One region of the Kitasatospora sp. NPDC096077 genome, then DNA from elsewhere that is predicted to be linked to it. Evidence: riboswitches for the same ligand, from Rfam matches in the RefSeq annotation. Region 1 holds a riboswitch; the other holds the start of a gene.

Region 1 (11,006 bases):
GGCCGGCTCGGCAACGAGGCGACCTTCCTGTACCAGCTGCTGGCCCGCGAGCTGGGCACCAACAACCTGCCGGACTGCTCCAACATGTGCCACGAGGCCAGCGGTCGGGCGCTCCAGGCGGCGCTGGGCACCGGGAAGGGTACGGCCGACCTCAAGGACTGGGAGGTCACCGACGCGCTGTTCGTCCTGGGCGTCAACGCGGCCTCCAACGCGCCCCGGATGCTCACCTCGCTCGCCGAGGCGTACCGGCGGGGCGCGCAGATCGTGCACATCAACCCGCTGATCGAGGCGGCCTCCCGGCGGACGATCATCCCGCACGACTTCACCGACATGGCGCTGAACAGGTCCACCCGGACCGGCACGTTGAACCTCCAGGTGCGGATCGGCGGCGACATGGCGCTGCTGCGCGGGATGGCGAAGGCGGTCCTGGAGCAGTCCGCGACCGACCGCAAGGCGCTGGACCGGCTGTTCATCGAGCGCCACACCGCCGGCTTCGCCGCCTACCGCGACGTCTGCGCGGCCACGCCCTGGTCGGAGATCGAGCGCCAGAGCGGGCTGAGCCGGGCCGAGATCCTGGAGGCGGCCCGGGTCTACCGGGAGGCGGACCGCTCGATCTTCAGCTGGTGCCTGGGCGTCACCCAGCACGAGCACGGCGTGGACACCGTCCGGGAGATCGTCAACCTCCTGCTGCTGCGCGGCAATCTGGGCCGCGAGGGCGCCGGGCCGTCCCCGGTGCGCGGGCACAGCAACGTCCAGGGCAACCGCACCTGCGGGATCGACCACCGGCCCACCGACGCCTTCCTGGACCGGCTCGGCGCGGTCTGCCGGTTCGACCCGCCGCGCGCCCACGGCCTGGACACGGTCGGCACGATCGAGGCGATGCGGCGCGGCGAGGTGACGGTGTTCGTCGGCATGGGCGGCAACTTCGCGCTCGCCGCGCCGGACACCCCGTACACCCAGGAGGCCCTGCGCGCCTGCGAGTTGACCGTGCAGGTGAGCACCAAACTGAACCGCAGCCACCTGGTGCACGGCCGCCGGGCGCTGATCCTGCCGTGCCTGGGCCGGACCGAGAAGGACCACCGGCGCGCCGGGGTGCAGTCCACCTCGGTCGAGGACTCGATGAGCATGGTGCACCTGTCGGTCGGGATGAAGCGCCCGGCCTCGCCGCACCTGCTCTCCGAGCCCGCGATCGTCGCCGGGATGGCCCGCGCGGCGCTGCCGGACAGCGCCACCCCGTGGGAGTGGTACGTCGAGGACTACGACCGGATCCGCGACACCATGGCCGAAGTGCTGGACGGCTTCGAGGACTTCAACCGCCGGGTGCGGCTGCCGCTGGGCTTCCGGATCAAGCAGCCGGCCCGCGAACTGGTCTTCCTCACCCGCACCGGCAAGGCGGAGTTCTCCGCCGCCCCGCTGCCCGACGTCGTCCCCGAACCGGGCACCCTGGCGCTGGGCACGATGCGCTCGCACGACCAGTGGAACACCACCATCTACTCGGACGACGACCGTTACCGGGGCGTGAAGAACCTGCGGACGCTGGTCTTCCTGAACCGGGAGGACATGCGCGAGCGCGGCATCGCCGAGTTCGACCCGGTGGACGTCACCAGCACCGCCCGGGACGGCTCCACCCGCTCGGTGCACGGCTACCTGGCGATCCCGTACGACATCCCGCGCGGCTGCGCGGCCGGGTACATGCCGGAGCTGAACGTGCTGTGCGCGATCGGGGACCACAGCACCCAGAGCGACCAGCCGATCATGAAGCACCTGAAGGTGACGGTGACCAGGTCGTGAACAGCCGCCCCTGACACGCTAGTCCGCCGGCTGGGGCGTCCAGCGGTGCAGGCCCTTGCGGTCGTAGTAGCGGGTCATCCCGAAGCCGAAGGCCAGGGCCAGCACCACCCCGACCGCGATCATGGTCCAGCCGCGGGCCAGCCCGGCGTCCGAGCGGGCGTCGAAGAAGAGGATCGCCCGGATGCCGTCGCTCAGCTGGCGCATCGGCTCGAAGACGCCGAGGAAGCGGTAGAAGCCGGGCACCGCCTGCAGCGGCACGGTCGCCCCGGAGGAGGGCAGGGCCAGCGCGATGAAGACGAACATGGACACCAGCTGCCCGATCCCGCCGAACGCGGCGTTGATCGCCTGCACTCCGAGGCCGACGGCCAGGCTGGCGCAGTAGGCGAACAGCCACAGCAGCGCCTGGTGCGGGGCGTCCATGCCGAGGACGCCGGCCGTGCAGAGCAGCACCAGGGAGGTGGTGACCAGCATGATCCCGGCGGTCATCAGCATCTTGAGCAGCAGGGTCTGGGTGCGGCTGATCGGGACGGTGGGGCGGCGGGTGTGCCAGGGGCCGATCTCGCTGTCGCTGTAGCCCAGGGCGCCGTCGACGCCGTTGTGGATGATGTTGCCGCCGATGAAGCCGGTCAGGACGGCCAGCAGGGTGTAGTAGAAGGCGCTGAGGCCGAGGCCGCTGTGGCTGCCGATCGGGTGGCCGACCTGGGTGGCCACGGCGAACGGGTCGGCGAGCAGCAGCCGGGCGGTGGCACCGGTGTCGGGGGTCGGGGCGCCTTGGGCCTGGGCCTTCGGCGCCGGTACGGCGGCGAGGAGCTGCGCTCCGGCCGCGACCGAGGCCTGGTGGGCGGCGTTCTGGGCGATCTGGGCGGCCATCGAGGAGCCGAGGCTGCCCAGGCCGGGGTTGGTGAGGACGGTGAGGGTGGGGCGCCCGGTGGCACCGCCGGTGACCAGCCGGCCGACGGCGGCGGTGAAGTCGGCGGGGACGAGCAGCGCGCCGTAGACCTTGCCGGAGGCGAGCAGGTCACGGGCACCGGCCTCGTCGGTCTGCCGCCAGTCCACGGTGTCGCCGGGGGTACCGGCGATCACGGCCCTGGTCAGCTCGGTGCCGAAGCCGACCGGCCGGCCGGGCGGGGGCGGGCCCTGGTCCGCGTTCACCAGGGCGATCGGCAGCCGGTGCAGGTGCCCGGTCGGGTTGACGATGCCGCCCAGGTAGAGCAGCGAGAGCAGCACGGCCACCAGGGCGCACAGGATGCCCGGGAAGAGCCAGAGCTTGGGCTTCCGGGCGAGGGTCAGCGCCCTGGCCTGCGGGGGAACCTGCCGGGGAGCCTCCTGGGAGCCTGCGGTCGCCATGCCATCCCTCGGGTTCGGGCACGGGCGGATGCCGTGCGCTGCCGGTACGGCCGGTGCGGTGCCGCCGTCACGGCGGGAAGTCGTTCCGTGGTCACACGCCGGTCAAACCCGCGTCACCCGGGCGGGTGTCACGCGCGGAGAAAGGTAAAGGTTCTACCAAGTACGCAAGTAACGCTCTTCGCCGGGGCTATGCTTTTCGAGGTTTGAAGAAGGCACCTCGTTCGGTGAGGCTTCTTCACGGACACAGGCCACTGATCCGACGACGTCGAGAGACGCCCAGGGTTAGGACAGATCTTCCCGACCTAAGGGTTGATCCGAAGTGGCTTCCGGCCCAAGCGGGTTGGACACGCCGTGGAGTGCCAAAGCTCTGACGAGTTGGGGTGAACCGGTCGCCGTTCCGCGCGCCGGTGAACTCCTTGCCGCGTCGATGACACGCACCACGGGGTGCGTCGACCGGGAGGAGGCGAGAGACATGGATTGCAGTAGTCCGGGCCACAGTTGCCCCTGCCCCCGCTTGTCCTCGTACACCTCCGGCACGCGGTAACAACCTTCCCTGCGCGTTGACCTGACGACGCATCAGCACACAGCACCAGCACCACGCACGCGGCTTCGCCGTGCCCGCGCCCGTCCGCCCGGGCCGACGCCGCCGCGCGCCGATGCGTCGTGCCCGCACGCAGGGGGAATTGCTGCCGCGCGTCCCCAACCACCCCTCCTGCCAGGGGTACCCGGGAGGAACGCCATGACCACCAACTCGACCCTCGACTCCAAGATCCCCGCACAGCGCACCGCCGTGCTGGACGACGCCCACGTGGGCGACATCAAAGGTGCGCTCGGCACCATCAAGCTCGATGACAACGCACCGCGCGAGGGACTGAGCGCGAGACTCAAGACCCTGATGGCGATCGTCGGCCCCGGCCTGATCGTCATGGTCGGCGACAACGACGCCGGCGCCTTCTCCACCTACGGCCAGGCCGGTCAGAACTACGGCACCCAGCTGCTGTGGACGCTGGCCCTGCTGATCCCGGTGCTGTACGTCAACCAGGAGATGGTGCTGCGCCTGGGCGCCGTCACCGGCGTCGGGCACGCCCGGCTGATCCTGGAGCGCTTCGGCAAGTTCTGGGGCGCGTTCAGCGTCATCGACCTCTTCCTGCTGAACGCCCTCACCCTGGTCACCGAGTTCATCGGCGTGACACTCGCGGCCGGGTACCTGGGCCTGCCGAAGGTCGCCTCCGTCATCCTGGCGGCAGCGGTCATCATCGCCTCGGCCTTCACCGGCTCCTTCCGGCGCTTCGAGCGGGTCGCGGTGACGCTGTGTGTCGGCTCGCTGCTGCTGGTGCCGATCTACTTCATGGTCCACCCGAAGACCTCGCAGATGGCCCACGACTTCGTGGTCCCGCAGATGCCGGGCGGCTCGGGTGAGCTCGCCACCGTCATGCTGCTGATCGTCTCCATCGTCGGCACCACCGTCGCCCCGTGGCAGCTGTTCTTCCAGCAGTCGTACGTCATCGACAAGCGGATCACCCCGCGCTTCATGAAGTACGAGAAGGCCGACCTGTGGATCGGCATCGCCATCGTGATCATCGGCGCCGCCGCCATGATGGGCTTCTGCGCCGCCGCCTTCTCGGGCACCGACGGCTTCGGCCAGTTCTCCGACGCGGGCGCCATCGCCAAGGGCCTGGAGGACAAGGCCGGCCACGTGGTCGGCGTGCTGTTCGCGATCGCCCTGCTGGACGCCTCGATCATCGGCGCCTTCGCCGTCTCGCTCTCCACCGCCTACGCCATCGGCGACGTCTTCGGCATCAAGCACTCGCTGCACCGCGGGGTCAAGGGCGCCAAGGGCTTCTACGGCATCTACGCCGGCGTGGTCGTGGTGGCCGCCGCCATCACCCTGCTGTCCACCGACTACGCCCAGGGTCTGATGACCCAGTTCGTCCAGGTGCTGGCCGGTGTGCTGCTGCCCTCCGCCACCGTCTTCCTGCTGCTGCTCTGCAACGACAAGGCCGTGCTCGGCCCCTGGCGCAACGGTCCCAAGACCAACGCCTTCACCTCCGCGGTGGTCGGCATCCTGGTCATGCTGTCGCTCATCCTCACCGCCTCGGTGGTGTGGCCGGACATCAGCTCGGACGCGCTGCTCTGGATCATGGCCGGCTGCGGTGTGGCCGGGGTCCTGGTCGCCGGGTACTTCTTCACCTTCGGCCGCAAGGGCACCAAGGAGGACCCGATCGACCGCACCGACCGGGAGAACTGGCGGATGCCCCCGCTGGAGACCCTGGAGAAGCCGGTCATGTCCACCGCCCGCAAGATCGGCATGGGCGCCCTGCGCTCCTACCTGCTGATCGCGATGATCATGGTCATCATCAAGGTCGTCCAGACCGCCCTGAACCACTGATCCGAACGCCGGGGGCGGCGCCCGTCACCACCGCCGCCGCCCCCGGCCCCACCCCGGAACCCTCGACCGCCCCACCCCGGGGAAGGAAGGCAGTACGGCCATGCGCACCACCCTGATCCACGAACTCCCGTTCCAGCAGCCCACGTTCCACCGCTGCCCGAACATCCGGCTCGCCCTGCACGACGGCGTCGAGCGCGCCTACCGCCTCGACGACCCCGGCTCCTGCCCCTACTCGGGCACCGCCAACAGCCCGGCCTCCGCGTACGAGCCCCGCGTCCACCTGGCGTATCTGCTGGCCCGGCAGGGCCACCGCCCGGACTGGCTCGCCCGCTTCGCGGACCTCCCGCCGGCCGCCGCGCACCGCCTCGCCCTCGCCGCCGCCCAGCACCGGGCCGCCACCGCGAGTGCCGCCGCGAGTGTCGCCGCGCCCGCCGCCTGAGTCCTCCGCCAGCTGAGCTTTCAGCAACTCCCGCGCGTATCAGCGCACTTGTCCGTGTTTCCTGGCCCTGTCACGGAGGTGACCTGCCATGTCCATCGTTGCCGCTTTCCAGCCCACCCTCCCGTCCACCGATCGCGGCCGACTGCGCGCCGCCCTCGCCGCGGTGGGTCGACGCCTGGCGGCCAGCCCGCTGGACCACACCGTGCTGCAGGCCGCCGCGCTGCCGACCGGCGGCCGCCGGACCGCGCTGCGGGCCGACTGGCGCACGGTGACCGCGCCGGACGGCACCACCCGGCTGGAAGCCTCCTGGCACGCCGGGCGCTGAGCCCACCCCCACCCCCACCCCCCGACCCCGTTCGCCGTACCGCCGTACCCGCCGCACCGCCGTAGTCGCGGTGCCGGCCGTCCGCGCCGTACCAGCCGTACTCGCCGAAGGAGCATCGCCATGGCCGTGCGCTACCCCAGGCTCGACGCCATCTTCTCGGACCACGCCGCCGCGTCCGCCGCCGCCCGTCGCCCCGGACCCGCCCCGAAGCCCACCGCCGTCACCGCCACCGCCACCCTCCCGGACCCCGGCCTGGTGGTGGACCCCGAGCAGCGCACCGTCACCGTCGACGGCCAGTCGCTCAACCTGCCGTTCCTGGAGTTCGAACTGCTCGCCCACCTGGTCGGCAACCCCCTGCGGGTGCACTCCCGCCGCCAGCTGATGGAGAACGTCTGGGGCCGCCCGGACACCGGCGACACCCGCACCATCGCCACCCACATCGCCCGGATCCGCCGCAAGCTCGGCCCCGGCCACCGGGACGCGATCGCCACCGTCCGGCAGATCGGCTACAAGTACGACCCCCGACTGGTCCGCGCCGCCTGAACCACCGCGGCGGACCGGAGACGACCAAGCGCAGAACAAGGAGGACACCCCCGTGATCAGAACCGCCCTGCCCCGCACCTGGTCCCTGCCCTGGACCGGCCGAACGACGGCGCTGAGCGGCGTCCTCCTGTTGCTCGCCGTCGAGGGCCTCGCCGTCGGCGTCGCCCCCGCCCCGCTGCGGCTGTTCCTCTCCGGCGTGCTCATCGGCGCCTCGGTGGTGGGCCTGCTGCTCGCCCTGCTGCTGGCGCACAGCCGGCAGCGGGCGGGCCGGTCGGTCGCCGAGCGGGTCGCCGCCGGCGAGGACGACGCCCAGTGGTTCAGCGCCCGCTCGCTGGAGGGCTTCCCGATGGAGCAGGTCCGTCCGCTGCTGCTGGCCCCCGACGCCCCCGGGCTGAACCGGCTCTACACCGCCTGGGTGTTCGCCACCCACGGGCACGACCCGCAGTGGATCGCCCACCACCTCGACCTGCCCACCCCCACCGCCCGGCTGCTGGTCGCCGCCGCCCGGAAGCAGAACACCTCAGCCCCGTCCGAAGTCCTGTCCGAAACCCCGTACGAAGCCCCGTCCGAAGCCCCGTCCCGAAGGAGGCCGCAGTGATCACGGCCCTCGACCACGTCCAGCTCTCCGCACCGCCCGGCTGCGAGGCCCTGCTGCGCGCCTTCTACGGCGACGTCCTGCAGATGGCCGAGATCCCCAAGCCCCAGCCGCTGAGCGGACGCGGCGGGTGCTGGTTCGCCGCCGACGGCGGACGGGTGCGGCTCTACCTCGGCATCGACGAGCGCTTCCGCCCCAACACCAAGGCCCACCCGGGGATGGCGGTCTGCGAGATCGACGAGTTCGCCCTGCGGCTCGCCGAACTCGGCGCCCAGGTGGTCTGGGACGACAGCCTGCCGCCCGGCCGCCGCTTCTACACCACCGACCCGGTGGGCAACCTGCTGGAGTTCGTCGAAGCCGTCGGGTAGCCGTCCCCGACCGCGCCGACAACGGTCCATTTGCGTACGGACGTCAGAAGGGAGCAGACTGCCCGGGTTTGCGTGCCGGAGGTCCCCGCCATGTCCTTCCCGTCCTTCCCGTCCCTCCAGAAGTCCGCCCCGGGCCCGTCCCGGGGCTCACGGCTGTCCCGGACCGGGCGCCGCCCGGCCCGGATGAGCTGGGTGGACGTGCTCGTGGCGGCCGCCGTCCTGGTGCTGCTCTACATCGCCCTGCGGGCCGGACAGGGCACCACCGTGCGGTTCTCCACCGCGCGCGACGCCGCCGTGGACACCGACCCGGCCCGGCTGCCGTACGACGCCGCGCGCTCCCTGCTGCGGATGTTCGCCGCCCTCGTCGTCTCGGTGCTCTTCACCTTCGGCTACGCCTACGCCGCCGCCCGCAGCCGCCGGCTGGAACGGGTGCTGATCCCGGCCCTGGACATCCTCCAGTCGGTGCCGGTGCTCGCCTTCCTGACCGTCGCGGTGACCGGCTTCCTGGCGCTGTTCCCCGGCTCGATGCTCGGCCTGGAGTGCGCGGCCGTCTTCGCGATCTTCACGTCCCAGGCCTGGAACATGACCTTCGGCTTCTACCACTCGCTGGTCTCGCTGCCCCGCGAACTGGACGAACTGTCGCGCTCCTTCCGGTTCAGCCGGTGGACCCGGTTCTGGAAGGTCGAACTGCCCTCCGGCATGATCGGCCTGGTCTGGAACGGCATGCTCAGCTTCGGCGGCGGCTGGTTCTTCCTGGTCGCCTCCGAGGCGATCAGCGTCGACAACCAGCGCTACGCGCTGCCCGGGGTCGGCTCCTACGCGGGCGCCGCGATCGCCGCCGGGGACCTCGGCCGGGTCGGCTGGGCGATCGCCACCATGACCGTCCTGGTCGTCGGCGTGAACTTCCTGTTCTGGCGGCCGCTCACCGCCTGGGCCGAACGCTTCAAGAACGAGCAGTCCGAGGCCACCGAGGTGCAGCGCTCCGTCGTCCTCGACCTGCTGCGCCGCTCCCGGCTGCCCGGCCTGCTGGCCCGGGCGCTGCGGCCGCTCGGCCGGGCGCTGAACCGCGCCGGCGGCGTGTTCGGCACCGACGACCGGCCACTCGCCGTCAGCCCCGCGCGGCAGCGCGCCGGGGACGTCACCTTCGCCCTGGTCGCCGGCGGCATCGTGCTCTGGGGCCTGGTCGACCTCGGCCGCTACCTCGCCGACGCCACCGGCCTCGGCGTCTTCGGCGAACCCCTGCTGCTCGGCCTCGCCACGCTGGCCCGGGTGGTGGTGCTGGTCGCCGTGGCCACCGTGGTCTGGGTGCCGATCGGCGTGAAGATCGGCTTCTCGCCGCGGCTGACCCGGACCGCCCAGCCGCTGGTCCAGATCCTCGCCAGCTTCCCCGCCAACTTCCTGTTCCCGCTGGTGGTCTGGCTGCTGCTGCGCACCGGGCTGTCGATCGACGTCGGCGGCATCCTGCTGATGGCCCTCGGCGCCCAGTGGTACATCCTGTTCAACGCCATCGCCGGCGCCATGGCGATCCCCAGCGACCTGCGCGAGGCCATGGACAACCTCGGCGTGCGCGGCCGGCAGCGCTGGCGCCGGCTGATCATCCCCGGGATCTTCCCGGCCTACGTCACCGGCGGCATCACCGCCTCCGGCGGCGCCTGGAACGCCTCCATCGTCTCCGAAGTGGTCACCTTCGGCGGCACCACCCTCACCGCCACCGGCCTCGGCGCGTACATCGCCCGGGCCACCGAACGCGGCGACTACCCGCACCTGCTCGCCGGGGTCGCGGTGATGAGCCTGTACGTCGTCGCCCTCAACCGCCTGCTCTGGCGCCGCCTGTACCGGCTGGCCGAGCGCCGCTACTCGCTCTGACCCGTCCCCGTGAGGTTCCCGCCGATGCGCTTCCCGTTCTTCTCCCGCCCCGCCGCCGCGGTCGCCCAGCCCCCCGTGGCCGACGGCGAGACCCTGCTGGAGACCACCGGCCTCACCAAGTCCTACGCCGGGGCCGACGGCGAACTGCCGGTGCTCTCCGGGATCGACCTCACCGTCCGGGCCGGCGAGATCGTCGCCCTGCTCGGCCGCTCCGGCTCCGGCAAGTCCACCCTGCTGCGCTGCCTCGCCGGGCTGCTGCCGCCCAGCTCCGGCACCGTCCGCTACCGCGGCACCCCGCTCACCGGCGCCAACCCCGGCACCGCGCTGGTCTTCCAGACCTTCGCCCTGCTGCCCTGGCTGACCGTCCGGCAGAACGTCGAACTCGGCCTGGAGGCCCGCGGCGTGCCCCCGCGCGAACGCGCCCGCGCCGCCGACCAGGCCATCGACCTGATCGGCCTGGCCGGCTTCGAGAACGCCTACCCCAAGGAGCTCTCCGGCGGCATGCGCCAACGCGTCGGCTTCGCACGGGCGTTGGTCGTCGAACCGGACGTGCTGATGATGGACGAACCGTTCTCCGCGCTCGACGTACTCACCGCCGAGAACCTGCGCGGCGAACTCATGGAGCTGTGGGACTCCGGCCAGTTCCCCACCCGCGCCGTCGTCCTGGTCACCCACAACATCGAGGAGGCGGTGCTGATGGCCGACCGCGTCGTCGTCCTCGGCTCCCGCCCGTACGGCACCATCCGGGAGACCGTGGAGGTCGACCTGGAGCGACCGCGCGACCGCGACTCGGCCGAGTTCGACGAACTGGTCGACCGGGTCTACCGGATCATGACCGGCCGGCCCAAGGACGGCCGCTCCGCCGCCCGTCCGGTCCAGGACGCCGACCCGGGCCAGGACACCGACCCGGGCCCGGACCGCTCCGACCGCCGCACCCTCGCCACCACCCCGCTGCCCTCCGCCAGCGTCGACGGCCTCTCCGGCCTCGCCGAGATGATCGCCCACCGCGACGGGCGCTGCGACCTCGCCGACCTCGCCGACGAACTCGGCCTCGACATCGACGACATGCTCCCCCAGGTCGACGCCCTCGACCTGCTCGGCTTCGCCGAGATCCACGGCGACGACCTCCTCCTCACCGAGGACGGCACCGCCTTCGCCCACGCCGATGTCCAGGACTCCCGCGCCCTGTTCGCCGGCGCCGCCCTCGACGTCCCCCTGGTCAAGCTGATCGCCAACAGCCTGAGCGGCGAACCCGGCGCCACCGTCCGCGCCGGGTTCTTCCGCGACCTGCTCGCCCACCACTACACCAGCGAGCAGATCGACCGGCAGCTGGAGACCGCCAC
Region 2 (11,006 bases), on a different contig from region 1:
AGCTGGGCGGCGACGGCCGCGGCCCGCTGCTGCGCCTTGCGGTCGGGCGGGGTGGCCGGGCGCCAGACCGCGCCCTGGGGCGCCGAGGCGAGACCGAGCTTGGCCAGCGCGGAGGCGGGCATCAGCCCCTGGGCGAAGCGGGCGGCGTTCGGGTTGTCGACCAGCACCGCGTCCACCGGGACCTCCTGGAGGTCGGGCTTGGGGATCTGCCCGGGCTGCAGCGGCGCGCCGCCGCCCCCGCGCAGCATCAGCACGGCCTTGCCGTCGGCGCCGACCAGGGTGCGGTCGAAGACCAGCAACTTCCCGGCGGCCAGCGCCTGTTCGGCCGCCGGATCGCGGAGGTCGAACAGGTTGTGCAGCAGGGTGGCGTCGCCGGTGGCCAGGTGCGGCGGTGCGCTGAGCGTGTGCCAGTCGACCGGGCCCTTGAGCTGGACGGCGCTGGAGCAGTTGTCGCAGAACTTGTAGACCACCTGGCCGATGTCGGCGCGCTGGCCGAGCCCGGTCAGCTCCTGCTCCACCGCGGCCGGCAGCTCGGCGGCCTGCGGACCGTCCCGGTGGCTGGTCAACTGCACGGCGCCGTAAGGAGCTTGCGGCCGGTAGTCACGCCGGTTCTCGGCGTCGGTGCTGGTGCTGTACACCCCGATGGCGACCGCCCCGGCGACCGCGGCCATCACCGCGGCGACGGCGGGCGCGGTGCGCGAGCGGTTGCGGGCGGAGTCCCGCAGCGCCAGCCGGGGGCCGAGCGGCAGCCGTCCGGCGAACCGGCCGAACAGCGCGACCAGCACCGGGGTGCAGGCCAGCAGCCCGAGTTCGGCGGCGACCGAGCCGCCGAGCACGATCAGCGTGCGGGCGTCGTAGGTACTGACCACGGTGCGCCCGTGGCTCACCGCGCCGGCGCCGTACATCGCGATCGCGCCGCCGCCGAGGATCAGCACCACGCCGGCCACGGTGACCAGGCGGCTGGGCGCCCGGACGGTGTCCCGCCCGGTGAGCCCGGCGGTGACGCTGCGCCGGGCGGCCTGCCAGGCCGGCAGCGCGGCGGCGAGCAGGGCGGTGCACAGGCCGACCCCGGCGATGGCCAGCAGGTCCAGCGGGGGAAGGGCGAAGTGTCCGAAGCGCGCGCCGCCGACCTCCTCGACCACCGGCTGGAGCACGGCGACCACGGCGGTGCCGGCGACCACGCCGACGGCTGCCCCGGCCAGGCCGAGCACCAGCCCGCCGCCGAGCACCACCGCGCCGATGTGGCCGCGCCGGCCGCCCGCGGCGCCGAGCAGGGCGAGCTGGCGGCGGGAGCGGCGGGCGCCGACCGCGAAGGCGGGCCCGGCGAGCAGGGCGACCTCCAGCAGGCCCATCCCGGTCACGGTGGCGACCACGACCTTGGTGCTGTTGCCGTCGGCGGGGTCGTGGAAGACGGTGGAGTCCCGGTAGTAGGGGACAGCCCGCTCCGCCGGCGGGTCGAGCGCGACCGAGCGCGCGGTGAGGGTGTAGCCGTGGGCGTTGAACAGCTGGACCCGGGCCCAGTCGAGGGCGACCCCGCCCGGCAGGTGCACCAGCCAGGATCCGTGCCCGCCCTGGGCCTGCTTGGCGCCGGGGTCCGCGGGGTCCGCGGCGGCGGCCAGCTGGTCGAGCAACTCGCCCGGCCTGGCGACGAGTTCGACCTTGCCGAGGTCGTCCGGGTGCTCCACCACACCGGTGATGGTGAAGGTGGTGCGCTCCAGCCCCTGGACGGTGGTGGTGCCGCCGAGCGGGAGCCCGGAGTGGTCCAGGAAGGCCTGGGTGGCGGCCAGTTCGTGCGGGGCGCCGGGGGCGCGGCCCTTGACCAGGTTCAGCCGGCCGTGCCAGACCGGGTCGCCGAGGTCGGCCTCGGTGGTGAGGGTGCGGACCAGTCCCTCGGGCGAGGTCGCGCCGGTCTCCGGTCCGCTCCGGACCGGGGTGAGCGTGCTGCCGGGCGGCAGCAGCGAGCCGACCAGGGTGGCCGGATCGGTGCTCGCGCCCTTCAGCTGCTCGGGCGTGGGCTGCTGTCCGGGCCGGGGCTGGGCGACGAAGGCACCGTCCTCGGCGACCGGGGCCTGTTCGACGGTCTGGCCCGGGCTGAGCGCGGTGACCAGGGCGTCCGCGCGGCCGACCACCCGCTCGACCCGTTCGCCCGGGGTCAGCTGCCCGCTGCGGTGGACCACGTCGGCGCCGGTGACCCCGAGGACGGGCAGCGCGATCATGGCCAGGATCAGGGCGCTGCGCCCCTTGGCCCGCAGCGCGTCGCGCCGGGCGATCCGCAGCGCGACCTTCCACGCTCCGATCCTCATCGGGCCGCCCCGTCCAGGTGGTTGGGCCGGTGGACGGCGGCCGGGCAGCCGCCGGAGCGGCGTCCGACGCTCTCCGAGGCGACCGCGCCGTCCCGCAGGTGGATCACCCGGTCCGCCCAACTGGCGTGCGCGGCCTCGTGGGTGACCATCATGGCGGCCGCCCCGGCGTCGCAGCGGGCGCGCAGCACGGCGAGCACGGCGTCGCCGGTGGCGGAGTCGAGCGCGCCGGTGGGTTCGTCGGCGAGGACGAGTCGGCGCTCGCCGATCAGGGCGCGGGCGATGGCGACGCGCTGCTGCTGGCCACCGGACATGTCGTCGGGGAAGCGGTCGGCGAGCTCACCGATGCCGAGCTCCTCCAGGGCGGCGAGGGCCTCGCGGCGGGCGGTGCGGCCGGAGACGCCGTCGAGCTCGCGCGGCAGGGCGATGTTCTCGGCGGCGGTGAGCGCCGGGATCAGGTTGTAGTCCTGGAAGACGTACCCGACGGAGCGTCGCCGCAGGTCGGCGAGCTTGCCCTTGCCGAGGCCGCCGAGCGCGACGCCCTCGACCAGCACCTGGCCCTCGCTGGGCAGGTCCAGCCCGCCGGCCAGGGTGAGCAGGGTCGACTTGCCGGAGCCGGACGGGCCCATCACGGCGACGAACTCGCCCGCGTGGACGGTCAGGTCGACCCCGCGCAGGGCGTTCACCTCGGCGGCGCCGCGGCCGTGCACCCGGGAGACCCCGGCCAGCTGCAGGACGGGCGCGGGCCGGCTCGGATCGATGTGGGACACAGTTCCCCCTCGTGAGCTGTTCAGCTGCATATGTCGGTGAACTATATATGCCGCCAGGGGATGCACAAGCCGTCCCGGATTCGGTCAAGGTTCTACAAAGGTGTCGACGATCAGCCGAAAAGGTGACATGGGGCGGCCGCGCCGGGGCTATGCTTTTCGAGGTTTGAAAAGGCACCTCGTTCGGTGAGGCGTCTTCACGGACACAGGCCACTGACCCGACGACGTCGAGAGACGCCCAGGTTCAGGACAGGTCTTCCCGAGTTAAGGGTTGACCCCAAGTGGCTTCCGGCCGATCCGGCTGGACACGCCGTGGAGTGCCAAAGCTCTGACGAGTTGGGGTGGACCGGTCTCCTGCGACCGGTGTGCTCCTTGCCGTGTCGTGATGCGGCGCACAGACGGTGCGCCCCCGACCGGGAGGAGGCGAGAGACATGGACTGTGATAGTCCGGGCCACAGTAGCCCCTACCCCCGCATGCTCTCGAACACCTCCGGCACGCGGTAACAACCTTCCCTGCGCGTTCACCCAGGCCTTCGTCGTGCGCTCAACCATGCCCCGACGCAAGCCGCCTGACGCACCGTCATGCCCGCACGGCCGCCGCCGCTCAGCGTCGCCGTACGGAGCGGACGTCGTGTGCGTCCACATGCGCCCGCAGGGAGGATCGCTGCTGCGTGCCCCCTGTCGCCCCCTCCAGGAAGGGGGCAGGGAGGCCCCGCCATGACCAACGTGATGCTGGACCCGAAGGTTCCCGCCGCTCCCGCCGCGACCCGCTCCGCCGTCCTCGACGACGCCCACGTGGGCGACATCAAGGGCGCGCTCGGCACCATCAAGCTCGACGACTCCGCCCCCCGCGGACTCTCCGCCCGGCTCAAGACCCTGCTGGCGATCGTCGGCCCCGGCCTGATCGTGATGGTCGGCGACAACGACGCCGGCGCCTTCTCCACCTACGGCCAGGCCGGCCAGAACTACGGCACCCAGCTGCTGTGGACGCTGGCCCTGCTGATCCCGGTGCTGTACGTCAACCAGGAGATGGTGCTGCGCCTGGGCGCCGTCACCGGCGTCGGCCACGCCCGGCTGATCCTGGAGCGCTTCGGCAAGTTCTGGGGCGCCTTCAGCGTCATCGACCTCTTCCTGCTGAACGCCCTCACCCTGGTCACCGAGTTCATCGGCGTGACACTCGCGGCCGGGTACCTCGGCCTGCCGAAGGTCGCCTCCGTCATCCTGGCGGCGGCGATCATCATCGCCTCGGCCTTCACCGGCTCCTTCCAGCGCTTCGAGCGGGTCGCCATCGCGCTCTGCGTCGGCTCGCTGCTGCTGGTGCCGATCTACTTCATGGTCCACCCGAAGACCTCGCAGATGGCCCACGACTTCGTGGTCCCGCAGATGCCGGGCGGCTCCGGCCAGCTCGCCGCCGTGATGCTGGTCATCGTCTCGATCGTCGGCACCACCGTCGCCCCGTGGCAGCTGTTCTTCCAGCAGTCGTACGTCATCGACAAGCGGATCACCCCGCGTTTCATGAAGTACGAGAAGGTCGACCTGTGGATCGGCATCGCCATCGTGATCATCGGCGCCGCCGCGATGATCGGCTTCACCGCCGCGGCCTTCGCGGGCACCGACGGCTTCGGCCAGTTCTCCGACGCGGCCGCCGTGGCCAAGGGCCTGGAGGACAAGGCCGGCCACCTGGTGGGCGTGCTGTTCGCGATCGCCCTGCTGGACGCCTCGATCATCGGCGCCTTCGCGGTCTCGCTCTCCACCGCCTACGCCATCGGCGACGTCTTCGGCATCAAGCACTCGCTGCACCGCGGGGTCAAGGGCGCCAAGGGCTTCTACGCGGTCTACGCGGGCCTGGTGGTGGTCGCCGCGGCGATCACCCTGCTGTCCACCGACTACCTCCAGGGTCTGATGACCCAGTTCGTCCAGGTGCTGGCCGGTGTGCTGCTGCCCTCCGCCACCGTCTTCCTGCTGCTGCTCTGCAACGACAAGGCCGTGCTCGGCCCCTGGCGCAACGGTCCCAAGACCAACGCCTTCACCTCCGCGGTGGTCGGCGTGCTGGTGATGCTGTCGCTGATCCTGACCGCCGCCGTGGTCTGGCCGGACATCAGCTCGGACGCGATCCTGTGGATCATGACCGGTTGCGGTGTGGCGGGCGTGCTGGTCGCCGGGTACTTCTTCGTGGCCGGCCGCACCGGCACCAAGGAGGACCCGATCGACCGCACCGACCGGGAGAACTGGCGGATGCCCCCGCTGGAGACCCTGGAGCGGCCGGTCATGTCCACCGCCCGCAAGGTCGGCATGGGCGCCCTGCGCGCCTACCTGCTGATCGCGATGATCATGGTCATCATCAAGGTCGTCCAGACCGCGCTGAACCACTGAGTCGCCGAGCGACTCCCGTACGGACGGGCGGTGGGCAGCGGCTCACCGCCCGTCCGTTCCCTTTCCGTGTCCGTTTCCCCGTGAAGGAGGTGCCGTCGTGCACACCCTGACCACCGTCGAGTTCCTGGTCCGGCTCGCCACCGGCGTCGCCTGCGGCGCGCTGATCGGCGTCGAGCGCCAGTGGCGGGCCCGGATGGCCGGCCTGCGCACCAACGCCCTGGTGGCGGCCGGCGCCACCCTGTTCGTGCTGTACAGCGAGGCGGTCGGCGACACCGGCAGCCCCACCCGGGTCGCCTCCTACGTCGTCTCCGGCATCGGCTTCCTCGGCGGTGGCGTCATCCTGCGCGACGGCGCCGGCGTCCGCGGCCTCAACACCGCCGCCACGCTGTGGTGTTCGGCCGCCGTCGGAGTGCTCGCCGCCTCCGGCAAGCTGGAACTGGCGGCCATGGGCACGCTCGCCGTGCTCGCCGTCCACGTCGTGCTGCGCCCGGCCGGCCGACTGCTCGACCGGGCCCCGCAGGCCGGCAGCGACCCGGACTCCACCAGCCGGGCCACCGTCCACCTGGAGTGCGACCGCAAGTCCGAGACCCACATCCGCGCCCTGCTGCTCCAGGCCCTGGCCGGCTCCGGCCTCTCGCCCACCGGCCTGCGCGCCCGCCGCACCGAGCAGGGCGACGCCACCAGCCTGCGGGCCACCGTCGCCATCAGCGGCCAGGTGACCCCGGCGCTGGAGCAGGTCGTCACCCGGCTGTCGCTGGAGCCGGGCGTCCGGGACCTGCACTGGCACCTGGACGCGGAGGACGACGACCACGGCAACCCGGCGATGGCGTAGGCGTACTCCTGCCGGCGAGCGCTGCTGTCGGCGGGGTCCCGAGGGCCCGAGGAGGTAGAACGGAGGGACCGTCACACGAACCTCCGGGAGGCCCGATGCCGAAAGTCGATCCGGACCACGGACCGCTGGTCCCGATGCTGCTGGTGCTGACCCTGGTCACCGGGGTGGTGGACGCGGTCAGCTACCTGGAGCTCGGGCACGTCTTCGTCGCCAACATGACCGGCAACGTGGTGTTCCTCGGCTTCGCCCTGGCCGGTGCCCCCGGCCTGTCCGCCACCGCCTCACTGGCGGCCCTCGCGGCCTTCCTGCTCGGCGCGCTGGCCGGCGGCCACCTTGTCCGGCACCTGCCCGGGCACCGGGGGCACCTGCTGACCGCCGCCGTCGCCGCCCAGGCGGTACTCGTCGCCGCGGGCACCGTGCTGGCGGCGGCGGTCGGCCACACCTCCGCACCCGCCCGCTACACCCTGATCGGCCTGCTCGCCCTCGCGATGGGCGGGCAGAACGCGGTGGTCCGCGCGCTCAAGGTCCCCGACCTCACCACCACCGTGCTCACCATGACCCTCACCGCCCTCGCCGCGGACCGCACCGGCCCGCGCCGGCTCGCCTCGGCGGCCTGGATGTTCGCCGGGGCCCTGCTCGGTGCCGCGCTGGTGCTGCACGCGAACGTGCCCGCCGCGCTGGCGCTGGCCCTGGTGCTGCTGATCGCCGTCGCCGCCCTCACCCACCGCGCCGCCAGGCCCGTCCCGGCACCGGCCTGGACGCAACGCCGCTAGGCCCTGTCCGGCGGATCTTGTCGCGGTCACTCCTCCCGGCGGTGCCCGGCGCGGCCGCTCCAGTGCGGTTCCAGCCGGGCCCAACCGGAGGTCCAGTCGGCCTCGGCCCGCCGGTCGAGGGCGTGCAGCCGCAGTCGCAGGGCGAGGACCAGGAGGGCGGACAGCACGAGCAGGGCGCCGGTGCCGGTGCAGGCGGCCGAGACGGCGAGGGCCGCGCGCTCGACCGGGGGAGCGGTGGCGTTGCCGTCCGGGTCGACCCAGATCTGGACGGCGGCACCGGCCACGGCCGAGCGCGGGGCGTCCACCAGGCCGGAGTGCCGGGTGTGCCCGGGGTAGCTCCAGGAGGCCGCGACATCGGTCCGGTTGCCGTAACCGCCGGAGGCGAGCCGGCCGGCGGCGGCGGAGTGGTCGGTGGTGTTGGTGACCACGGCCTCGATCCGGTGCAGCCGGGCCCGGTCGGCGTCGGCCCGGGGTGCGGTGGCGCGGTAGAGCAGCAGCGCGCCGCCGACCGAGAGGGCGGCGGTCAGCAGGCCCCCGACCACGGCGAGCAGCCAGGCGCGGGCGCGGGACCGGTCGAGGGGGCGGGCCAACGGTTCGTGCCGGGCACCGAAGGCCCGCCGCAGCTGACGGCCGGTTCGCCGCGGGAGCGACGCGGGCCGGGCCGGGCGGGGTGGGCTGGACACGCTGAGGACTCCTCAAGGACGCGGGCGCGTACGGGGTTTCGTCACCCAATCTCCACCCGACCGGCCCCCTCGCACAAGATGCGGTGCGCGCTCGTGGTGCCGACGCTCCTGACCACCCGGGACGTTCGGCCCTCGGCGGCGGGCCCCGGCTCCGGCAGGCTGGGGTCCGGCCGCGTCCCCCGTGCCCGGGCGCGGCTCCGGCCCGGTTGACCGTGGGGGTGCCGGGCCGCGGTGCGGAGCAGGGGGCGGTCGTGGGGCCGCCTCCTGCCCGTCCACCGCCGGAAGTTGACGTTTCGCCAGGTCAGGGCGGTATTCTTCCCAGCTATACACTCGGTGTATATCCCTGGTGTATGGTCCTCCCCATGAGTGTTCCTTTGACCCTCCTCGGACTGCTGGAGCGGGAGCCGAGCCACGGCTACGACCTCAAGCGCGACTACGACTCCTACTTCGGCCGGGGCAAGCCCCTCCCGTACGGCCAGGTCTACGCGACCCTCGGCCGACTGGCCCGCGACGGCAAGGTGATGGCCGGTGAGGCCGAGCCGGGGGACGGGCCCGAGCGCAAGCGCTACGTCATCACCGAGACCGGGGCCACCGAGTTCGAGACCTGGCTCCAGGAGCCGGTCGCCCCCGAACCCAATCTGCAGTCCGTGCTGTTCAGCAAGGTGGTGCTGGCCCTGATGCTCGGCCGCGACGCCGAGCTCTACCTCGACACCCAGCGCTCCGCCCACCTGCGCCGGATGCGCGAACTCACCGAACTGCGCCGCTCCGGACCGCTGGTGGACGCCCTGCTCGCCGACCACGGCCTGTTCCACCTGGAGGCCGACCTGCGCTGGATCGACCTGACCGTCGCCCGGCTCGACGCGCTGGCCGCGGAGGTGCGCGCATGACCGCCGTGATCGAGGCCCGGGACCTCGCGCTCGCCTTCGGCGAGACGCCCGCGCTGCGCGGGGCGAGCCTGTCCGTCCGGGCCGGCGAGGTGCTCGCCGTGATGGGCCCCAGCGGCTCGGGCAAGTCGACGTTACTCCACTGCCTGGCCGGCATCCTGGTGCCCGACGCGGGCGAGGTGCTGTTCGACGGGCAGCGCCTGGACACCATGAGCGAGGCCCGGCGCAGCGCCCTGCGCCGCGACAGCTTCGGCTTCGTGTTCCAGTTCGGCCAGCTGGTACCGGAGTTGACCGCCGAGGAGAACGTGGCCCTGCCGCTGCTGCTGAACGGCGTGCGCCGGGGAGCCGCGCTCGCCCAGGCCCGGCCCTGGTTCGCCCGGCTCGGCCTGGACGGCCTGGAGCAGCGCCGCTCCGGCGAGTTGTCCGGCGGCCAGGCCCAACGGGTCGCACTGGCGCGGGGGTTGGTGGCCCGGCCGCGGGTGCTGTTCGCCGACGAGCCGACCGGCGCGCTGGACTCGCTGACCGGCGAGCAGGTGATGGAGCTGATGGTCGGTTCGGCCCGGGAGCAGGGCACCACCGTCATCCTGGTCACCCACGAGCCGAGGGTCGCCGCCTACGCCGACCGCGAGGCGATCGTCCGCGACGGCCTGGCCCGTACCCTCTCCACCGGATCGGTGGCCCCGTGATCGCCTTCTCGCTCCGACTGGCCGTCAGCGGCGGCCGGGAGGCGGTGGCCCGGTTGCTGATGATCGCGGCGGCCGTCGCGATCGGGGTCGGGCTGCTGCTGTCCACCTTCTCCGGCATGAACGCGATCGACCGCGCCAATGAGCGGCAGAACTGGATGAACACCGGCGTCCAGGGCGCGACGGCCGCCACCTCGGCGGACCCGCTCTGGTGGGGCGCCCGCGGCGACTACTACCGGGGCAAGCGGATCTTCCGGGTCGACCTCGCCCCGACCGGCCCCGCCGCGCCGTCGGTGCCCGGCCTGAGCCGACTGCCCGCGCCCGGCGAGTACTACGCCTCGCCCGCGCTGGAGAAACTGCTGCGCGACACCCCGGCCGTCGAACTCGGCGACCGCTTCCCGGGCCGGCTGGCCGGCACCCTCGGCGACGACGCGCTGCCCTCCCCGGACACCCTCGCGGTGGTCGTCGGGCGCACCGCCGACGAGGTCGAGGCGCTGCCGAGGGCGCACACCGTCACCAGCATCGCCACCGCGCTGCCCGCCGACTGCTCGGCCGACTGCTACGGCGCGGGCGTGCACGGGGACGCCCTGCTCCTGGTGGTCACCGTGGTGGCCGCAGCGCTGATCTTCCCGGTGCTGATCTTCATCGGCACCGCGACCCGGCTCTCCGCCGCCACCCGGGAGCAGCGCTACGCCGCGATGCGCCTGGTGGGGGCGACGCCCGGTCAGGTGTCGCTGATCTCGGCGGTGGAGTCCACGGTGGCCGCGGTGATCGGCACGGTCGGCGGCCTCGGCCTGTACGCCGCGCTGAAGCCGCTGGTCGCCGACGTCCCGTTCACCGGCGACCGGTTCTTCGCCGCCGACCTCGGCCTGACCCTGCCGCAGGTCGCCGGGGTGGTGCTGGGGGTGCCGCTGGCGGCCGCGCTGGCCGCCCGGTTCGCGCTGCGCCGGGTCACCATCTCCCCGCTCGGGGTCTCCCGCCGGGTCACCCCGAAGCCGCCGAGCCCCTGGCGGTTGACCCCGCTGGTGGCGGGCCTGGCCGAACTCGGCTACTTCGTCGGCAACCACCCGAAGACCACGAACGCGCAGTCCCTGGCCTATCTGAGCGGCTTCGTGCTGGTCATGCTCGGCCTGGTGGTCGCCGGTCCGTGGCTCACCCTGGCGACCGCCCGGGCGGTCGCCAGGCGGACCAGCCGGCCGGCCTCGCTGATCGCGATGCGCCGCCTCTCGGACGACCCGCGGGCGGGCTTCCGCTCGGTCGCCGGCCTGGTGCTGGCGCTGTTCGTGACCACCGGGACCCTCGCCATCATGAGCACCATCGACGCCAACCAGGGCGCGCTGGACGGCGCGCCCTCGGTGCGCAAGGCGATCGTGGCCACCCCGTTCGGCAACCGGGAGGAGGCGGCCGCGCTGCCCTCGGTGCCCGACCGGGTGCTGGCCCGGGCCCGTGCCGTGCCCGGCTTCCAGGGGATCGCGCTGGTCCACGACAACCCGGCCGAGGTCGGGGCGTACCAGCAGGGCCCGCGTCCGGTGGTGCCCAGCCTGGTGATCTGCTCGGAACTCGCACAGATCCCGGTGGTCGGCCACTGCGCCCCGGGGGCGGCCGTCGCGGCGGTCGACCAGTTCCAGTTCGTCGACCTGCTGGACGCCTCCCAGCACGAGTGGCCCGCCGCACCGGTCTCCGCGGCGGAGGTGGCCGGGCTCCCGGTGCG

The links. A riboswitch is a leader RNA that binds a small molecule or an ion and turns the genes downstream of it on or off. The one in region 1 is predicted to bind magnesium.
Region 2: linked by a shared signal. The riboswitch ahead of ABTZ03_RS17815 (NRAMP family divalent metal transporter) and the one ahead of ABTZ03_RS14510 (NRAMP family divalent metal transporter) in region 1 are both predicted to bind magnesium.

What each region holds. Positions count from the first base shown of each region.
Region 1 is NZ_JBEOSV010000012.1:105,971-116,976, forward strand. It holds gene ABTZ03_RS14500 (FdhF/YdeP family oxidoreductase) at 1-1,791, shown strand, start outside; gene ABTZ03_RS14505 (YhgE/Pip domain-containing protein) at 1,810-3,138, opposite strand; M-box (ykoK) riboswitch at 3,348-3,525, shown strand; gene ABTZ03_RS14510 (NRAMP family divalent metal transporter) at 3,878-5,527, shown strand; gene ABTZ03_RS14515 (hypothetical protein) at 5,628-5,966, shown strand; gene ABTZ03_RS14520 (hypothetical protein) at 6,055-6,291, shown strand; gene ABTZ03_RS14525 (winged helix-turn-helix domain-containing protein) at 6,412-6,834, shown strand; gene ABTZ03_RS14530 (hypothetical protein) at 6,887-7,432, shown strand; gene ABTZ03_RS14535 (VOC family protein) at 7,429-7,797, shown strand; gene ABTZ03_RS14540 (ABC transporter permease) at 7,888-9,663, shown strand; gene ABTZ03_RS14545 (ABC transporter ATP-binding protein) at 9,688-11,006, shown strand, end outside.
Region 2 is NZ_JBEOSV010000018.1:16,159-27,164, reverse strand. It holds gene ABTZ03_RS17825 (FtsX-like permease family protein) at 1-2,303, opposite strand, end outside; gene ABTZ03_RS17820 (ABC transporter ATP-binding protein) at 2,300-3,100, opposite strand; M-box (ykoK) riboswitch at 3,239-3,415, shown strand; gene ABTZ03_RS17815 (NRAMP family divalent metal transporter) at 3,785-5,440, shown strand; gene ABTZ03_RS17810 (MgtC/SapB family protein) at 5,538-6,272, shown strand; gene ABTZ03_RS17805 (YoaK family protein) at 6,368-7,045, shown strand; gene ABTZ03_RS17800 (Rv1733c family protein) at 7,072-7,728, opposite strand; gene ABTZ03_RS17795 (PadR family transcriptional regulator) at 8,091-8,615, shown strand; gene ABTZ03_RS17790 (ABC transporter ATP-binding protein) at 8,612-9,298, shown strand; gene ABTZ03_RS17785 (FtsX-like permease family protein) at 9,295-11,006, shown strand, end outside.